Regions from separate parts of the Paraburkholderia caledonica genome, predicted to be linked through region 2. Evidence: riboswitches for the same ligand, from Rfam matches in the RefSeq annotation. Region 2 holds a riboswitch; the other holds the start of a gene.
The links. A riboswitch is a leader RNA that binds a small molecule or an ion and turns the genes downstream of it on or off. The one in region 2 is predicted to bind glycine.

Region 1: another riboswitch for glycine. It lies ahead of H281_RS0114410 (D-amino acid dehydrogenase); the one in region 2 lies ahead of gcvT (glycine cleavage system aminomethyltransferase GcvT).

Annotation. Positions count from the first base shown of each region.
Region 1 is NZ_KB911037.1:376,958-386,375, reverse strand. It holds gene H281_RS0114425 (phosphoketolase family protein) at 1-2,308, shown strand, start outside; gene H281_RS0114420 (acetate/propionate family kinase) at 2,321-3,478, shown strand; gene H281_RS0114415 (BON domain-containing protein) at 3,500-3,778, opposite strand; gene H281_RS0114410 (D-amino acid dehydrogenase) at 3,843-5,054, opposite strand; glycine riboswitch at 5,223-5,315, opposite strand; gene H281_RS0114405 (lipocalin family protein) at 5,372-5,944, opposite strand; gene H281_RS0114400 (YceH family protein) at 6,149-6,850, shown strand; gene H281_RS0114395 (SLATT domain-containing protein) at 6,861-7,379, opposite strand; gene H281_RS0114390 (acyl-CoA dehydrogenase family protein) at 7,470-8,735, opposite strand; gene H281_RS0114385 (GNAT family N-acetyltransferase) at 9,106-9,418, shown strand, end outside.
Region 2 is NZ_KB911036.1:581,982-591,399, reverse strand. It holds gene H281_RS0112510 (c-type cytochrome) at 1-502, shown strand, start outside; gene H281_RS0112505 (hypothetical protein) at 642-1,211, opposite strand; gene H281_RS0112500 (UvrD-helicase domain-containing protein) at 1,373-3,481, opposite strand; gene H281_RS0112490 (oxidoreductase) at 3,888-4,937, shown strand; gene H281_RS0112485 (hypothetical protein) at 5,120-5,470, shown strand; glycine riboswitch at 5,552-5,651, shown strand; glycine riboswitch at 5,694-5,846, shown strand; gene gcvT (glycine cleavage system aminomethyltransferase GcvT) at 5,927-7,045, shown strand; gene gcvH (glycine cleavage system protein GcvH) at 7,124-7,504, shown strand; gene gcvP (aminomethyl-transferring glycine dehydrogenase) at 7,665-9,418, shown strand, end outside.

The DNA.
Region 1 (9,418 bases), on a different contig from region 2:
CAACTATCTGTCCGCCGGCATGATCTATTTGCGCGACAACCCGTTGCTGCGCGAGCCGCTGAAGCCCGAGCACATCAAGAATCGTTTGCTCGGACACTGGGGCTCAGACCCTGGGCAGAGCTTTCTGCTCGTGCATCTGAACCGGTTGATCAAGAAGCTCGACCTGAATGTGATCTTCATCTCGGGTCCAGGCCATGGCGCGCCTGCCACGCTCGCCAATTGTTATCTGGAAGGACACTATTCGGAGATTTATCCGGACCGCAGTGAAGACGAAGCCGGAATGCGGCGCTTTTTTCGTCAGTTTTCGTTTCCGGGCGGCATCGGCTCGCATTGCACGCCCGAAACGCCCGGGTCTATCCATGAAGGCGGCGAACTGGGCTACAGCCTGTCGCACGGTTACGGCGCCGCGTTCGATAACCCGAACCTGATCGTCGCGGTAATGGTCGGCGACGGCGAGGCCGAAACCGGTCCGCTCGCCACGTCGTGGCATTCGAACAAGTTCCTCAATCCGATCCGCGACGGCGCTGTGCTGCCGGTTCTGCATCTGAATGGCTACAAGATTGCGAACCCGACCGTGCTCGCGCGGATTCCACGCGAAGAACTTGAAGCGCTGCTTACCGGATACGGACACAAGCCGTATTTCGTCGAAGGCGACAATCCCGAGGTCATGCATCAGCAGATGGCAGCCACGCTCGAACAGTGCGTCGGCGAAATCCGCGCGATCCAGCAACATGCACGCGATAACAACGACCCGACGCGGCCGCGCTGGCCGATGATCGTGCTGCGCTCGCCGAAAGGCTGGACCGGTCCCAAGGAAGTCGACGGCCACAAGGTGGAAGGCTCATGGCGCGCGCATCAGGTGCCGATTGCCGATCCCGTGACGAACAGCAAGAGCCTCAAACTGGTGGAAGCCTGGCTGCGCAGTTATCAGCCTGAAGCGCTGTTCGACGCTTCCGGCCGCCTCGTCGAAGAATTGCGCGAACTCGCGCCGAAGGGCGCGCGCCGCATCAGCGCCAATCCGCATGCGAACGGCGGCGCGCTATGCAAGACGCTCGATATGCCCGCGTTTCGCGACTATGCGGTCGACGTGAAAAAGCCCGCGTCCGCATACACGTCGCCGACTCAGGTGCTGGGCGAGTTTCTGCGCGATGTCATGCGCAACAACATGACGAACTTCCGCGTGTTCGGGCCGGATGAAACCGCAAGCAACAAGCTGACTGCCATCTACGAAGCATCGGGCAAGACGTGGCTCGCGGCGGGCGACCCCGGCGACGCGGACGGCGGCGCGCTGTCGGCGGACGGCCGCGTGATGGAGATGCTCAGCGAACACACGCTGGAAGGCTGGTTCGAAGGTTACGTGCTGACAGGGCGGCATGGACTCTTCGCCACTTATGAAGCCTTCGTGCACGTGATCGATTCGATGTTCAACCAGCACGCGAAGTGGCTGGAAAAAGCGAAGCGCGAGTTGGCTTGGCGTCAGCCGGTGCCGTCGATCAACCTGCTGATCACGTCGCTCGTATGGCGCCAGGATCACAACGGTTTTACGCATCAGGACCCCGGTTTTCTCGACGTGGTGACGAACAAGAGCCCGGACGTGGTGCGAATCTACCTGCCGCCCGACGCGAACTGCCTGCTGAGCGTGGCCGATCACTGCCTGCGTTCGCGCGACTACGTGAACGTGATCGTGGCCGACAAGCAGCCGCACCTGCAGTATCTCGACATGGATGCAGCCGTTACGCATTGCACGAAGGGCATCGGCATCTGGGACTGGGCGTCGACCGATCAGGGTGCCGAGCCGGATGTGGTGATCGGCTGCGCGGGCGACATCGCGACGATGGAAGCGCTCGCCGCCGTGGAGATTCTCAAGGAGCGTTTCCCCGATCTGAAAATCCGTTTCGTCAACGTGGTCGATCTGTTCCGGCTGATGCCCGAGCATGCGCATCCGCATGGGCTGACGAACCGCGACTTCGATTCGCTGTTCACGACGAGCAAGCCGGTGATCTTCAATTTCCATTCGTACGCGTCGCTGGTTCACAAGCTGACCTACAACCGGACGAACCACGAGAACCTGCATGTGCACGGTTATCACGAGAAGGGCAACATCAACACGCCACTCGAACTCGCGATCATCAATCAGGTGGACCGTTTTTCGCTGGCTATCGACGTGATCGACCGCGTGCCGAAGCTGCGCGGTGTCGGCGACCATGCGAAGGAATGGTTGCGCGGCCAGATTATCGAGCATCTGAATTACGCGCATGCCGAGGGCATCGACAAGGAAGAAATCCGCAACTGGACGTGGAAAAGCTGAGCGAGGCCCGTTATGACCACTCAGGACGGCGCTTCGCCGCATACCATTCTCGTGCTGAACAGCGGATCGTCGTCGCTGAAGTTCGGGTTGTTCGAACATTCCGGCGACGACGAATCGCTGCTGCTCGAAGGCAGCGCACAAGGCATCGGCCGCCGCGACGGCCGCTTGCGGATCGCGGCTCCCGACGGGCGCGTGCTCGTCCAGGAGGAGCATGTGCTGGAGTCGCAAACCGACGCATTGCAAAAGCTTTCCACCGTGCTCGCCCAGCAACATCATGAGCAACCGACGGCGGTGGGCCACCGTGTGGTGCACGGCGGCCCGCACTTACGCTCGCATCAGCGGCTGACGCCGGAGGTCCGCCGCCGCTTGCAGGATGCAGTGCATTTCGCGCCGCTGCATATTCCGCCCGCGCTCGATCTGATCGATGAAGCGCAGAAGATTTTCGGCGGCGCGCAGCACTTCGCCTGCTTCGACACCGCTTTTCATGCGACGCTGCCTCCGCGTGCCGCGCAACTCGCGTTACCGCGGCGCTATTCGGAAGCCGGCGTGATTCGCTACGGATTTCACGGGCTGTCGTATGAATCGCTCGTCGCCCAGCTTGGCGCCACGTTGCCCGCGCGGGTGGTGTGCGCGCATCTCGGGAACGGTTCGAGCGTGTGCGCATTGCGCGACGGCCGCTCGGTCGATACGTCGATGGGCATGACGCCGACCGGCGGCGTGCCAATGGGAACGCGTTGCGGCGACCTCGACCCGGGCGTGCTGTTATATCTGATGCGGGTGGAGAAGCTAGACGCAAACGGGCTGGAAACGCTGCTGAACCGGCACAGCGGCCTGGCCGGTTACGCCGATGGCGAGAGCGACATGCAGGCGCTCGAACAACGCGCGGCGGCGGGCGACCCGCATGCGTCACTGGCGCTCGACGCGTTCGCGACCGCGGTGCGCAAAACCATTGGCGGATATGCGGCTTTGCTGGGCGGCATCGATCTGCTGGTGTTCACCGGCGGCATCGGCGAACACAGCGTGCAGATGCGCAAACGGATCTGCGAAGGGCTGTCGTTTCTCGGCCTTCATGAAGGCGACGCCTCGGGCAAGGTGAGGGTGCTTCATACCGAAGAAGAGAAGCAGATCGCGAGGCATTGCCGCGCGTTGCTGCGTGCCGATCGAGGTTGAGCCGGTTGGATCTTGGTCTGCTCACGGGTGCTTCACGACCAGTCGATCGCATACACCCGCGACGCCGAACAGGCGCGTCACGTCTTCGAGCGCCGCGATTCGCTGGGCGTTGTGTTCGAGTTCGCCGTTGAGCACGATGCGCCCGTTGCTGACTTCCACCGTGATCGTACGTTCAGGAACCGCGGCGTCCCATGCGAGCCGCCGCGTCGCCTCTTCGCCAATCTGCTCGTCGCTCAGACGCGCGCCGTCCGCGCCGTCGGGGACGGCGCTGTCCGGATTGGGAAAGCCCGAATGAGCCATGGTTTTCAAGGTCAAGACTCGGATTGCACAACACTAGCAGATGCCGCGTCTTCGTGGCGGCACGCTACTCAATCGCGCGCGCCACCGCCTGTGCCGTTGCGGCCGACAGCGTCCAGCCCAGATGGCCGTGCCCCGTGTTGTAGAACACGCCGCGCCGTTTTCCGCGCCCGACCTTGGGCAGCATGCTCGGCAGCATCGGCCGCAAGCCAGCCCACGGAATGACGCGCGCGGTCGATACCTCGGGGAAATGCCGCCGCGTCCAGTCTACTAGCGGAGCAATCCGGGCGGAGCGGATATCGCGATTGAAGCCGTTGATCTCCGCCGTGCCCGCGACGCGAAAACGGTCGGCGCCGAGCCGGCTTGTCACGATCTTCGCGCTGTCGTCGAGCAGGCTGACCCACGGTGCACGCTGCCTGCTCGTTGCATCGTCGAGACAAACGGTGATCGAATAGCCTTTGACCGGATACACGTTCACGTGATCGCCGAGCATCGCCGCAAAATCACGGCTTTTTACGCCGGCGCACACGACGATCCGCTCGAACCCGAAGCGCTGCGTCTCGCCTTCGAGGTGGGCAGTGAGCGAGAAGCGACCTTCGGCGGGTTGCTCGATCGACATGATTTCCGCATCGTAATGAAACTGCACGCCGTGGCGAACGCATGCATCGGCGAGACCGCGCGTGAACTTGTGGATGTCGCCTGTCGAATCGGACGGCGTGAAAAAGCCGCCGTAAAAATCGCCGTGCAGCGTGGGCTCGATGCGCTGCACTTCGCTCGCCGTCACCGCGCTGCGCTCGAGTCCGCCTTCGCGCAGCAGGTCATTCACCTTGGCCGCCGCGTCGAACTCCTTGCGCGTCTTGTAGACGTGCAGAATGCCGCGCCGTTCAAGATCGAAGTCGATACCCTCCTGTTCGGCGATCGAAAACAGATGCTCGCGCGCGGCGATGGCAAGCCGCACCGTTTCGACGGTGTTAGCGCGGTAGTGGGGAATCTGCCGCAGGAATTCGCCCATCCACGAATACTTGTGCCACGTGGGCACGGGATTGAGCAGCAGCGGGGCGTCGCGCATGAACATCCAGCGCAGGCCTTTCAGAACAGTGGCCATGCTATTCCACACTTCTGCATTGCTGGCGGACAGCTGGCCTCCGTTGGCGAACGAGGTTTCCATCGCTGCATAGCGGTGACGTTCGAACACGGTGACGTGGTGGCCGCATTGGGCGAGGGCGTGCGCGGTCGTGACGCCGGTAATGCCGGCGCCGATAATGGCGATTCGTGACATGACATGGTCCAGAGTAGTTGAGCATCACCGGGTTCGATTTCGTACGAAACCGGTGCCGATGCCCCATCTGTCCATGTACCTGAGAGTTTCTTCCCGCGCTGCGCGAAAGCGCTGTATGTGCGCGGGAATCCCCTTCGGTGGGCGCGCGCGGCGCCGCTCTCCAGATGTTCCTGCTGCGCGGTCCTTTTGCCTGAGAGTTTCCGGGGCGGTTGCTCCGTCGGCGTCGCCCTGGCTTCAGACGATCTCTCCCGCGCTGCTTTGCAGAACGCCACGACGATACCGGGCAAAATTTCTTCCGGCAAGTGTTTTCTGGCGCGTTACGTATGCTGCGTGATGCGCAACATCGACGTGTCGTAGCCAAGCGCACGCACTCGCTCGATCAACATGTCTTTCACACTGGCGACCGGTTTCGCTTCACGCGTCAGAATCCACAGGTAGCGTCCGCTCGGTTCGCCGACGATCGACCAGCTGTAGTCGTCGGCGTGATCCAGCACCCAGTAATTGCCGACGAAGAATGGGCCGAAGAACGACACCTTCAGCTTCGCGTTGTTCGATCCGGCTACCACCTTGGCGCGCCCCTTCGAGGCGTCGAGCGGGCCTTCAACGCCACCCTTGCGGCAACTGTTGGTCACGTCGATCAGGCCGTCTTCACGCGCGGCGTAGTCGGCGGTCACCGCCTCGCAGCCTTTTTCGAAGCGGTTTTCGTAGCGTGCCAGTTCGTACCAGCGGCCCAGATAGCGCCCGAGGTCGACCGGCTTGGCGGGCTCGGGCACGCTCGCATTGCCGCTCTTGCCGCCTGGGTTTAGCGCACAGGCGCCGAGCAGGCAAACGGCACCCACCGCGAGCGAGATAGCGCTCACGCGCAGGACCGACTGTGAACGCATTGGCATTAAACACTCCGTGTCGAGAAAGACGATGAGAAAGCAGGCCTCGTGCCCAGCGCCCGCTTACGCGCCGCAGTCCGTCGCGGCGATTCATACGTCGTCAAGGCGCGGGCCGTTTATCATAGTGCCCACCAGGAGAAAAGTGCCGCCTCGCAGAGCGATGGTAAGGCGTGTTATCCACGACCACACCGGCACATGCCGCTACATCAAATGAACTCGACTCCCGACGCTCCGTCCCGTCCTGCCATCCGCGCATTGACCCTGCTCGAGGGGCGCGTGCTTGGCGTGCTCGTCGAAAAACAGCACACGGTGCCCGACAGTTATCCGCTCTCGCTCAATGCGCTGACATTGGGCTGCAATCAGAAGACCGGCCGCTCGCCTGTCATGAACGCGACCGAGGCAGAAGTACTAACGGCGCTCGACGGTCTGAAACGGCTAAGCCTCGTGATGGAAGGCAGTAGCAGCCGTGTGCCGCGCTTCGAGCACAACATGAATCGCGTGCTCGGTCTGCCGAGCCAGTCCGCCGCGTTGCTGACCACATTGTTGCTTCGCGGCCCGCAGACGGCGGCGGAGTTGCGCCTGAACAGCGCGCGCTTGCATGGCTTTGCCGATATCTCGTCGGTCGAGGCGTTTCTCGACGAACTCGCCGCGAACGATCCGCCGCGTGTTGTCAAACTGCCTCGCACGCCTGGCGAGCGCGAAAACAGATGGATGCATCTGCTATGCGGCGAAGTGAACCTGAGCGAGTTCGCGCAGTCGGGCGGCGGCGAGGACGAAACCGTGCCGCTGTCCACGTTCGAAGCGGTGAAGGCCGAGCAGAAACGGCTTGCCGATCAGGTCAACCGTCTTCAGGGAGTGGTACGGCGCATGGCAGCCGAGCTAGGCATCGACGCGAACGATCTCGACGCCTGACGCCGGCCGCTCAGGTTTCGGCGCCGCGCCGCGGATCTGCGGATAACGCTCGCTGAGTACGGTAGAAGTTGCGCGGCGGCACATTGGGCGAGTCTTGTGCAAGCCGGTCGAGTTCGTCGCGAATCGCGGTCAGATAGTGGCCGTCGCGCGCGTCGGCGTCGCCCGCAAAAACCGATTCGAGCCGCCGCCGCACCGCGCCATAACGCGCGCCTGCGGCGCGATGTTTTTCTGCGCGCTCCGCATAACGCATATACGTCTGCAACGCCGACGACACCGCGGCGATCACGCTCACGAGGCCGACCAGAATCCTGATCTCCAGTGAGACCGCGTTCGTGTTCAGCGATGCAAACACCGCCGTGCCCACGAACGCAGCCAGCACGGTAACGAGCCAGCCCAGCTTACGATCACGTGCGGACAACAGATCGGCCATGTCGTAGTGGCTCATTTGCGATTCGCGCGCTCGCCGGATCCATTTCAGCAACAGTTGCTGTTCATCGACTGGCGGCTCATAGGCTGGCAGATTCTTCATGGGGCTCGTCAGGGCAGTTGCGTGCCGCGCGCCGCGCGCATGCACTGACGCTACTGTGCCACATGAAAGCGCGGCCTGGCGCGCTGCCGGTCATGCGGCCACGGCTGTCGGCCGGGCAACGGCGAAGCGCTCGTTGTGCGCTTTGCCATTCAGGTAGAAGTCGCCGATGGCGGCCTCGCGAATGATCGCCGGGTTGTGCGACGCGAGCACTCGCGCATTGCGCCAGTAGCGGTCGAAGCGCCGCGTTTCACTGGTCGCGGATGCGCCGCCTACTTCGAACAGCAGCGTGGCGGCCTGCAAGGTTTGCTCGATCGCGATCTGCTGCGCCTGAAAGGTCTGAATGTCGAGGCGAATGTAGGTGTCTTCGGTGGTGCGTCCTTCCTGTCGCGCGACCAATACTTCGTCGATGGCCCGCGCGAGCGACGCACTAACGCTTTGCGTCGAATAGGCGAGGCTCGCAAGCCGGCCGACCACGCGATGCACGAGCGGATTGTCGCGTGGACTCGATTCACCTGGGATACCGAAGGTTCTCGTCTTAGCCTGCGTAAAGGCCACTGCATCGCGCAGCGCGGCCCGGCTGATGCCAGCCAGATTCGCGACGTGCAGGGCCTGGTAGTACGAGGTGAGCACACTGTTGCGCCGCGGCGCCGACGCGTCGTAACGCCGGTACACGTTTTCTCGCGTGACAGGTACATGATTGAAGCGTGCGGTGCCGCTGCCCGTCAGACGCTGGCCAAAACCGTCCCAGTCGTCGATACGCTCGAGGCCCGGCGTGTCGGCGGCGACCAGCACGCGCACGTCGCTTTGTCCGTCGTACGCGGTCACGTCCACCCAATCCGCGTATAGCGTGCCCGTGGTGTAGTACTTCTCTCCGTCCAGATGCCACGCGCCGGCGGATTGCGTCAACCGCACACTGTTGTTCGTGCCGGCCGTGCGCTCGGCCACTGCGCCGCCGATTATCTGCCCTTGCGCGACGCGGGTGAGCCAGCGGTCGCATAGCGCGTCGTCGCCATATTCCAGCAGCGATTCGATGAAGCCGCCGTGCACGCGCAAAATCTGCGGCAGGTTCGAGTCGGCTTCGCCAAGGCGTGTGACGAGCGCGAGAAATTCGCTCAACGACACGCCTTCGCCCCCATATTGTTTGGGCACGCGCAGCTTCGTATAGCCGGCTTCACGCAGCCATTGCACGGGTTCGTAGGCTAGCTCGCGATGGCGTTCGCGGTGCACCGCGCCTTGCGCGATGCGTGCGAAGACAGGCGCGAAACGGCGGGTCAGCGCGTTGTCGTCGAAAAGCTGGGCGGCGTCGGCAATGCCGGCCGCAGAGGCCGGGTCGGCATGCGATGTGGGCGCGGACATGGATTCTCCGTAGTGAGGCGCGCAATGCGCAATCCGTCAACGGTACGGCATGACACGCGCCGCGAGCAACGAAGCATTTGGCCGATTCTTAGCAGCGGGAGAGAAATGGCTCGGTCGCATTCCTGCTGCATGGCCCGTATGGTCCGTACTGGTCCTGATGGTCCGCGTAGTCCCATGCTCGCGGCGCACTCACGACCCACGCAGCGTGCGGCCCCGCACACACGCTGTGAGGCGTGCGGTGCATGCTCGCAATACCAGCGATACCCGCCATACCTGCTTGAACCCGGGCGGCCGCTTGCGCCCGGTCCGTACAGCGCTCAGCAACACGGGTGCAAAAGCGCCAACCGTATCCTGCACTCTGTGAGACCGCATGAACGAGACCACGCATCGTACTCGGCGCTACGACATCATCACCGACGAAGCGCAATTCCGCGCGCTGCAGCCAGAATGGGACGCGCTGTGGACGCGCGCGCAAGGCTACTACTATCAATCGTTCAGTTACTGCTGGCTCGCATGGCAGCATGTGTCGAAGCCGCACGGACGCATGCTCAAATGCATCGTCTGCCGCGAAGACGGGCAGCTTGTCATGATCTGGCCGCTCGAAACAGTCAAGCGTGCGTTATGGACGTACCTCGTGCCGCTCGGACCCGAAGGCGGCGACTACACGAGCGTGCTGGTTACGG
Region 2 (9,418 bases):
GAGCCCGGACGATTACAGCGACTTCGAAATCGCCCGCGCGGTGACCTACATGGCGAACAATTCGGGCGCGAGCTTCGCTGAACCGGCGCAACCGGCATCGGGCGCAGCGGCCGCTTCTGTCGCGGCGGGCGCTTCTGGTGCAACGGCTGCCGCCGGCGCTTCCGACGCGGGCGCGGCACAAGCCGCCGCCGCAGTGGCGGCAATGGCGAGCGTCCCGCAAGCTGCAGCTCCGGCATCGGGCGCCACGCAAAGCGCGGATGCATCGCAAGCGGGCAAGGCCCTGTACCAGCAGGTGTGCCAGGCATGTCATGCTGCCGGCGTGCTCAACGCGCCCAAGTTCGGGGACAAGGAAGCGTGGGCGGCGCGCCTGAAAGAGCCGATGGACACCGTCTACAACTATGCGCTGCACGGCAAGGGCGCCATGCCGCCCAAAGGCGGCTCGAACGCCTCGGACGCCGACGTAAAGGCCGCCGTCGACTACATGGTCAGTGCCGCGAAGTGACGGGAAGTAACACGAAGTAGCGCGCATTAGTCGCGCGCCAAGACAATTGCGCGCCGCTTGCCCGACAACTCAATCCCTGCACCGCAACCACGCGGGCAGGGATTTTTTATACTCGACGGACTCTTGCGCGCGTGCCGCCTTATTGCTCGCCGACGGGACGAGCGAAGGCATCGACAAACGAGAGCGCCGGCGTCCTGCGCGCAAGCTCGGTGAAACGCGCGTGCAATTCCGCTGGCGGAAGCCACGGATAACTCAAGCCTTCCTGCAACGCGTCGAGCAACGCGCCATCTGCATCGGGCACGACGTCCATGCGTGCGATGTGAATATGAAAGCGGCTGACAGCGGGCGTCTCATCGAAAGTCCAGCGATATACGCCGTGGCCCACGCGCAATGCGCCGGCGGCCGGTTCACGCATCACCACGAGCCACGGCAGCGCATCGATCACACCGTCGCGCACCTTCAGCGAGTCGCACACGTAATACGTGCGGCATCGCGTGTATGTCGCGCCGAAATCGGTGACGAGCGTCTTCGTGATCGCGTCCAAGCCGACCGTGCGCGCGGGGAAGGTGATTGTCGACGTCGCAAGAGAAATGGTGAGCTCGGCGTCGGAAGCGAAAGCATCCGGCATGCGTTGCGCGCGCGTGTTGTCTTTCGCGTCGATGTAGGCTTCGAGGGCGCGGATGTATGGCGCGAGCGTCGGCGAGGTCATGCGGCGGTCTCCAGTTGGCAGGCTCGAAGGTGCGCAAAGGTACGCGAAGGTACATGACCATGCGACCGAGCAGCCGCGCCACTGTAGCGCGCCTTTCCACAAAAACCGGTGAAGCACCTGAGGTTAGCGGGGTCTTGCCACGCACGCGCTAACCACGGCATTCAAGGCTTCTGCAGCAGCGCCTTGAGACTCGCGAGCCGGTCTTTCGGCGACATCGGCGCCTCTTCGGGCGTCGGCGGCGGCGCGTCGTCGAGCAGCATTTCGGGAATGAATCGCGACGGCTCGCAAACCACCGTCTCCCGTGCGCGCTTGCGCTTTTTGCACCAGTTCAGATGCAGACTGCGTTGCGCGCGCGTGATCGCGACATACATCAGACGGCGCTCTTCCTCGATGCGCGCGTCGTCGATCGGCTCGTCGTCCGCGCCGCCTCTATGCGGCATGATTCCTTCTTCGACGCCTACCAGAAACACGTGCGGATATTCGAGCCCTTTCGACGCGTGCACGGTTGAGAGCCGCACCGCGTCCGGGTCTTCCTCGCGGCCTTCGAGCATCGACATCAACGCGACCGTCTGGATGAGGCCGAGCAGGTTCTTGCCGGTGTCGCCAAAGCCGTCCGCCGTGTCGTAGCCGGTTGCCTCCTGGTTGCCCGAGCCAGCGGATTCATCCGAGCCTTGGGGCTCCGCCTTCGTGCCCTTGCGCTTCAACCATTCGATGAACTCCAGGACGTTTTGCCACTTGGATTGCGCCTGACGTTCGTCGAATGCGTCGTATAGATACGCTTCGTAGTGGATCGCGTCCATCAACTCGTCGAGCAGCGTGCCGGCCGCGTCCTTTTCGGCGCGGTCGGTGAGGCGCTGCATGAAGTCGCAGAACACGCGCATCGGTTCGATCTGACGCGGCGACAGTCGCGCTTCAATGCCGCCCATGTACACCGCCTCGAACAGCGACACCTTCGCTTGACCCGCGAACGAGCCGAGCGCTTCGAGCGTCGTGTTACCGACACCGCGACGCGGCGTGGTGATCGCGCGGATGAACGCGGGGTCGTCGTTAGCGTTCGCAATCAGCCGCAGATACGCGCAAATGTCCTTGATTTCGGCTTTATCGAAGAATGACTGGCCGCCGGACAGCACATACGGAATCCGCTCGCGGCGCAGCACCTGTTCGAAAATGCGCGCCTGGAAGTTGCCGCGATAGAGAATTGCGTAGTCGCGAAAATTCGCACGGCGCTCGAACTTGTGCGCGGACAGACGAAACACTACGGACTCGGCTTCGTGCTCTTCGTCGTTGCACGGCGTGACGGTGATCGAATCCCCCATGCCGTGCTCGGACCACAGCTTCTTTTCGAAGAGCTTCGGGTTGTTCGCGATCACGTTGTTGGCCGCCGTGAGAATGCGCACGGTCGAACGATAGTTCTGCTCGAGCTTGATCACATGCAGCTTCGGGAAATCCTTGCCGAGCTGTGCAAGGTTCTCGAGCGTCGCGCCGCGCCAGCCGTAAATGGCCTGGTCGTCGTCGCCCACCGCCGTGAATGCCGCGCGCGGGCCAGCCAGTTGCTTGAGCAATTCATACTGGCAGGCGTTGGTGTCCTGATACTCGTCGATCAGCAGATAACGCAGCTTGTTTTGCCAGCGGTCGCGCACCTGCTCGTTGCTCGCGAAGAGTTCGGCCGGCAGGCGGATCAGATCGTCGAAATCGACCGCCTGGTACGCGTGCAGCGTCGCTACATAGTTGCGATAGACGATCGCCGCCTGGTGCTCGTCTTCATTCGCGGCGATCGCGATCGCCTGTTCGGGCATGATGAGCCCGTTCTTCCACAGCGAAATGATCGACTGGATCTTGCGGATAAAGCCCTTGTCCGTCGAGCCAACCTGCTCCTGGATCATGCCGAAGCAGTCGTCGGAATCCATGATCGAGAATTGCGGCTTGAGGCCGACGTGTTCCGCTTCCTGCCGCAGAATCTGCACGCCGAGCGAGTGAAACGTGCACACCGTCAACTGATTGACGGGCACTTTGCGGCCTTCCTTGCCGGGCGTGGTCAGCGTCTTGCCTTCGAGCAGTTTTCCCACGCGCTCGCGCATTTCCGCCGCGGCTTTATTCGTGAACGTGACCGCTGCGATGTGGCGCGGCTCGAAGCCCTTTGCCTCGATCAGGTGCGCGATTTTCTGCGTGATCACGCGCGTCTTGCCGCTCCCTGCACCGGCGAGTACGAGACACGGCCCGTCAAGGTAACGGACCGCTTCATTTTGAGCGGGATTCAGGCCTGCGGACATCGTCTGTGGATGGGGTAGTGCGGGTTGAAAAGCGGCTGTTCAGACGGAGCACTCGAACACGCCGTTTGATAGCGGCGCTTGAGGCGCCGCAGCGCAGTATTGCCGGTCGCGAAGCCGGCGCATGCCGCGCGGCGCGCGCTCAGGGAATGCATGCCACGCGTTGCGAGGCTCGCCCGGCGCGCCTCGGTTGGCGCGAGAGGAGCGATGTTAACACGGATGAAATCGGCGGATAGATTCGCTCGACGAATCCCGCGGATCAACCGGCGGCCACCGCTTTGGGGAAAATGGCAGAGCTTCGGCACCTGGCCTGCCGGCGCAATCCCGGTCCCGGCCATGCCACAATGACGGCGTTGCGCGCCGCCGCCGCGGTGGCAAAGCGGCGCGCCGTTTTTGCAGGAAGACACGCATGTCCGCATCGCTGAAAATTGGATTGATGGGTTACGGATTCGCAGGCGCGACGTTTCATGCGCCGGTGATCGAGCACTGCGGCCGCGCCAGCGTCGCCGCCATCGCGACCGGCAGACCCGAGACCGCGCTCGCCGACTATCCGCACGCGAAAGTGGTGGCCGATCTCGACGCGTTGCTCGCGCTCCCGGAGATCGACTGCGTGGTTATCGCCACGCCGAACGACACGCACTTCGATCTCGCGCGCCGTACGCTCGAAGCAGGCAAGCATGTGGTAGTCGACAAGCCGGTTACGCTGAGCGCCGCCGACGCTCGCACGCTCGCCAACATTGCACTCGCGCGGGGCAAGCTGTTCGTGCCGTTCCACAACCGTCGCTGGGACGGCGATTTCATGACCGTTCGCGATCTGCTCGCAAGCGGCGAGTTGGGACGCCTCACGCACTATGAATCGCATTTCGACCGGTTCCGGCCCGAAGTGCGTCAGCGTTGGCGCGAGGAAGCGTCGCGCGGCGGCGGGCTGCTGTTCGATCTCGGACCGCACCTGATCGACCAGGCTCTGGCGTTGTTCGGCGCGCCGCAGACCGTGTCCGCGACCGTTCGCACACATCGCGATGACGCGAGCGCGCCTGACTACGTGCATATCCAGTTGGGCTACGGCGGGTTCGAAGTCGTGTTGCACGCCAGCGCGCTGACGGCGATCGTCGCGCCGAGGTTCGCCATTCACGGCACGCGCGGCAGTTACGTGAAGTACGGTCTCGACACGCAGGAAGACCAGTTGAAAGCCGGCTTGCGTCCGGGCGACGAGGGCTTCGCGGCGGGCAATGCCGCCGGCACGTTGCGCGTGCTGGAGGGGGACCGCGAAGTGGAGCGCGAATTGCCGACGCGCAATGGCGACTATGCGGGCTTCTACATCGCGCTCGCCGAGGCGATCCAGCACGGCGTGAAATTTCCGGTGAGCCCGCAAGATGCCGTCGACGTGATGACCATCATCGAACTGGCGGCGCGCAGTTCCGACGAAGGCGTCCGCCTGCCGTTCCAGCGGGTTCGTTGAACGGCGGTACAGGCTATTCAGGTGTTGCCGGCGCGGCGCAAAGTGCCGCGCCGGCAATGCTGACAAAGCGGAAAGCAATATAACGTTACAAAAGAGCGGGCCGTCCGGGTCAGCGCTCGTCTGCCGTGATCCGTTGCTACGCCTGTAGCACCGCAAAACCACAACGACTTCACGGAGAGTTCATGTCACGTCCCATCCGCGCCCTCGCCGCATGCGCATTACTGAGTTCGCTCGCCGCCTGTGTGGTAGCACCGCAGACCGAGCCGGCGCCGCGCCCAAGCCCGCAACAGATCGCCGATAAACGCCTGCATCAGGTCGACGGCCGCATCGACAATCTGAGCCGCCGTATCGACAATCGCGTCAATCAAGGCTATTACCCGCCGCCGCAAGGCGATGCGTTGCATCATCGGCTGGATGTGATCCGGCGCGAGGCGCACGAAATGGCCGGGCAACATGGCGGCGGCTTATCCCCCGACGAACAGCGCGTGCTGAACCAGGAACTGGACGGCGCGGCGCATGCGATCGGAGAGTAAGGACGAATCAGGGCGAACGAGGACGAATGACGGCGAATAAACCGTTCATTTGACAAGCCTCCGGCCCTCGCGTACATTCGCCGCACGCGTCGGGAGAGCGCGCGGGCCGCTGATTTTCGCAGGCCGCGCCGCCGAAGGGGCACACCCGCAAACTCTCAGGCAAAAGGACCGAACGCGTCGAAAGACCGGCCGCCACGTAACACACGCAACATCAAGGCGCCGTTTTTCGCACTCTGGAGAGCGGCAGTAGCCGTCTGCATCGCAATGTCGTGCAGATCCGGCAAGCTGCCCACCGAAGGGGCGCGCGTTCCGCCGTGACGAATCAACGTCGCCGCGGCAGCGCAATCTCTCAGGTATCGAGGACAGAGGGGCCATGCAGAACCACGCTCGCAGCCAGCAGGCCGCGAGGCGCGGCTCTGCATGGCCTTTTTTGTTTCGCGAGACGCCCGAGGCCCCATGACCGAACTCAAACACACTCCGCTCAACGCCACCCATCGCGCGCTCAACGCTCGCATGGTCGATTTCGGCGGCTGGGACATGCCCGTCAACTACGGCTCGCAGATCGACGAACACCGCGCGGTGCGTACCGACGCCGGCATGTTCGACGTCTCGCACATGTGCGTCATCGACTTCACCGGGGAACGCGTGCGCGGGTTCTTCGAGCATGCGCTCGCCAACAACGTCGCGAAGCTGCAAACGCCTGGGCGCGCGCTGTACTCGTGCCTGCTGAACGCGGACGGCGGCGTCATCGACGACCTGATCGTCTATTACTTCGGCGAAGATCATTTCCGCGTGGTGGTCAACGCGGGCACCGCCGACAAAGACATCGCGTGGTTCAAGCAGCTCAACGAAGGCGGCTTCGGTCTGACCATCACGCCGCGCCGCGATCTCGCGATCGTCGCCGTGCAAGGTCCGAACGCGCGTGAGAAGGTTTGGCAAACCGTACCGGCCATCCGCTCTGCCACCGAAACACTCAAGCCCTTTAACGCCGCGCGCGTCGAATCGACACCGTTCGGCGAATTGACCGTTGCACGCACCGGGTACACCGGCGAAGACGGCTTCGAGATCATCGTCCCGGCCGATCACGTCGTCGCGTTGTGGAACGCGCTGCAAGCACAGGGCGTGCGCCCGGCGGGTCTCGGCGCGCGCGACACGCTGCGTCTCGAAGCCGGCATGAACCTGTATGGCCAGGATATGGACGACAACATCTCGCCGCTCGACGCCGGCCTCGCGTGGACCGTCGACCTGACTTCCGCGCGCGACTTCGTCGGCAGGAGTCGGCTGGAATCGGACGGCTCGCGCGCAGCGTTCGTCGGTCTGATCCTGCTGAAGGAGAACGGCAAGGCCGCAGGCGTGCTGCGCGCGCATCAGAAGGTCGTCACGCCGCACGGCGAAGGCGAAATCACCAGCGGCACCTTCTCCCCGACCATGCAGGAATCCATCGCCTTCGCGCGGGTGCCGAAAGGCGTGCAACCGGGCGACACGGTTCATGTTCAGATTCGTGACAAATCCGTGCCCGCAAGCGTGGTAAAACTGCCGTTCGTGCGCAATGGCAAAGTACTCGCAGTGAGTTGAACCATTGTTAGCAGCCGGCGCGTGCGTCCTTTTCCCAGTTTTTAGTCCATATCGAATCACACCGCATAGGAGCATCCGATGAGCATCCCGGCCGATCTGAAATACACCGAATCGCACGAGTGGGTCCGCACCGAGGCGGACGGCACGCTGACGGTCGGCATCACCGACCACGCGCAGGAAGCGCTCGGCGACATCGTCTTCTTCGAAGTACAGGAACTGGGCAAGACCGTCACGGCCGGCGATACCGTCGCCGTGATCGAATCGGTCAAAGCCGCTTCGGACATTTACGCGCCAGTTTCCGGCGAAATCATTGAAGCGAACACCGCCGTTGCCGACACGCCCGATTCGGTCAACAGCGCCCCGTATGAAAGCTGGCTCTTCAAGATCAAGCCGGCCTCGGACGCAGCGCAGGATCGTTTGATCGACGCCGACGCGTACTCGAAGTCGATCGGCGCCTGATTCACTTTTATATAACCCGACAGGTGCGGCGCGTCCCTCGTGAAACACACGGGACCGCGCCCTGAAGAAAATCCCTTTGGGGATGCTCCTCCAAGAGACCTTGCGCACAGCGCCAGGTTTCGAACGGTCCAGCACGGACAGCCGCACCGCCAGGAACACCATGAAGCTCGAACACCCGGATCGTCTGATGAACCGCACTCCTCTCTCGCTCGCCGCGCTCGAAGTGCATGACGCCTTCGCTGAACGGCATATCGGCCCGGATGCGGCCGACCAGGAAGCGATGCTCGAAGCCTTGGGCTTCACGTCGCGCGCCGCGCTGATCGACGCCGTCATTCCAAAGACGATCCGCCGCACCGAACCGCTGCCGCTCGGCCCCTTCGCACAGCCTAAGAGCGAAGCAGAAGCGCTCGCCGCGCTGCGCGAACTCGCGGACAAGAACCAGGTGTTCCGCTCGTACATCGGGCAGGGTTACTACAACGCCCACACGCCGACGGTGATCCTGCGTAACGTGCTCGAGAATCCCGCGTGGTACACGGCGTACACGCCTTATCAGCCGGAAATCTCGCAGGGCCGCCTCGAAGCGCTGCTGAACTTCCAGCAAATGATCGTCGATCTGACAGGTCTCGCGATCTCGAACGCGTCGCTGCTCGACGAAGCCACCGCCGCAGCCGAAGCAATGACGCTGCTGCAACGCGTGGGCAAGCCGAAGTCGAATGTATTCTTCGTCGCCGACGACGTTCTGCCGCAAACCATTGAAGTGGTGAAAACGCGCGCCACGCCGGTCGGCATCGAAGTGAAAGTGGGCCCCGCAGCGGAAGCCGCGAACGCAAATGCATTCGGCGTGCTGCTGCAATATCCGGGCGTGAACGGCGACGTGCGGGACTATCGCGCGCTGACCGAGGCGATCCACGCAGCGGGCGGCCACGTGGTGGTCGCCGCCGACCTGCTCGCGCTGACCGTCCTTACGCCGCCGGGCGAGTGGGGCGCGGACGTGGCCGTCGGCAACACGCAGCGCTTTGGTGTGCCGGTCGGCTTCGGCGGCCCGCATGCGGCCTACCTCGCCGTGCGCGACGAATTCAAGCGCCAGATGCCGGGCCGTCTCGTCGGTGTGACCGTCGACGCGCAAGGCAATCCCGCGCTGCGTCTCGCGCTGCAAACGCGCGAACAGCACATTCGTCGCGAGAAAGCGACGTCGAACGTATGTACGGCGCAAGCGCTGCTCGCGATCATGGCCAGCATGTATGCGGTGTACCACGGCCCGCGCGGTCTCAAGACGATCGCGTTGCGCGTGAACCGCATCGCCGCGTTGCTCGCGGAAGGCGCGAAGCAGCTTGGCTACACGCTCGTCAACGAAACGTTCTTCGATACGCTCACTTTCGACACCGGCGCACGCACGCAAGCGTTGCACGACGCGGCCAAAGCGAAGCGCATCAATCTGCGCCGCGTGAGCGACACGCAAGTCGGTGTGTCGATCGACGAAACGACATCGCGCCGCGATCTCGGCGATCTGCTGGCTGTGTTCGCTCAAGCCGCGGGTGCGAAAGACGCGCCGCAAGTCGACACGCTCGACGCCGCGATCACGGCATCCAGCACGGCCTCGGTGCCGGCTGCGCTCGAACGCACGAGCGCGTATCTCACGCATCACGTATTTAACCGTCATCATTCGGAAACGGAAATGCTGCGCTATCTGCGCAGCTTGTCGGATAAGGATCTCGCGCTCGACCGGTCGATGATCCCGCTCGGTTCGTGCACGATGAAGCTGAACGCGACGTCGGAAATGCTGCCGGTCACGTGGCCCGAGTTCGGCCAGATTCATCCGTTCGCACCGGCTGAGCAAACTGTCGGCTATCGCGAAATGATCGATCAGCTCGAAGAAATGCTGGTCGCCGCAACCGGCTACGCAGCGGTTTCACT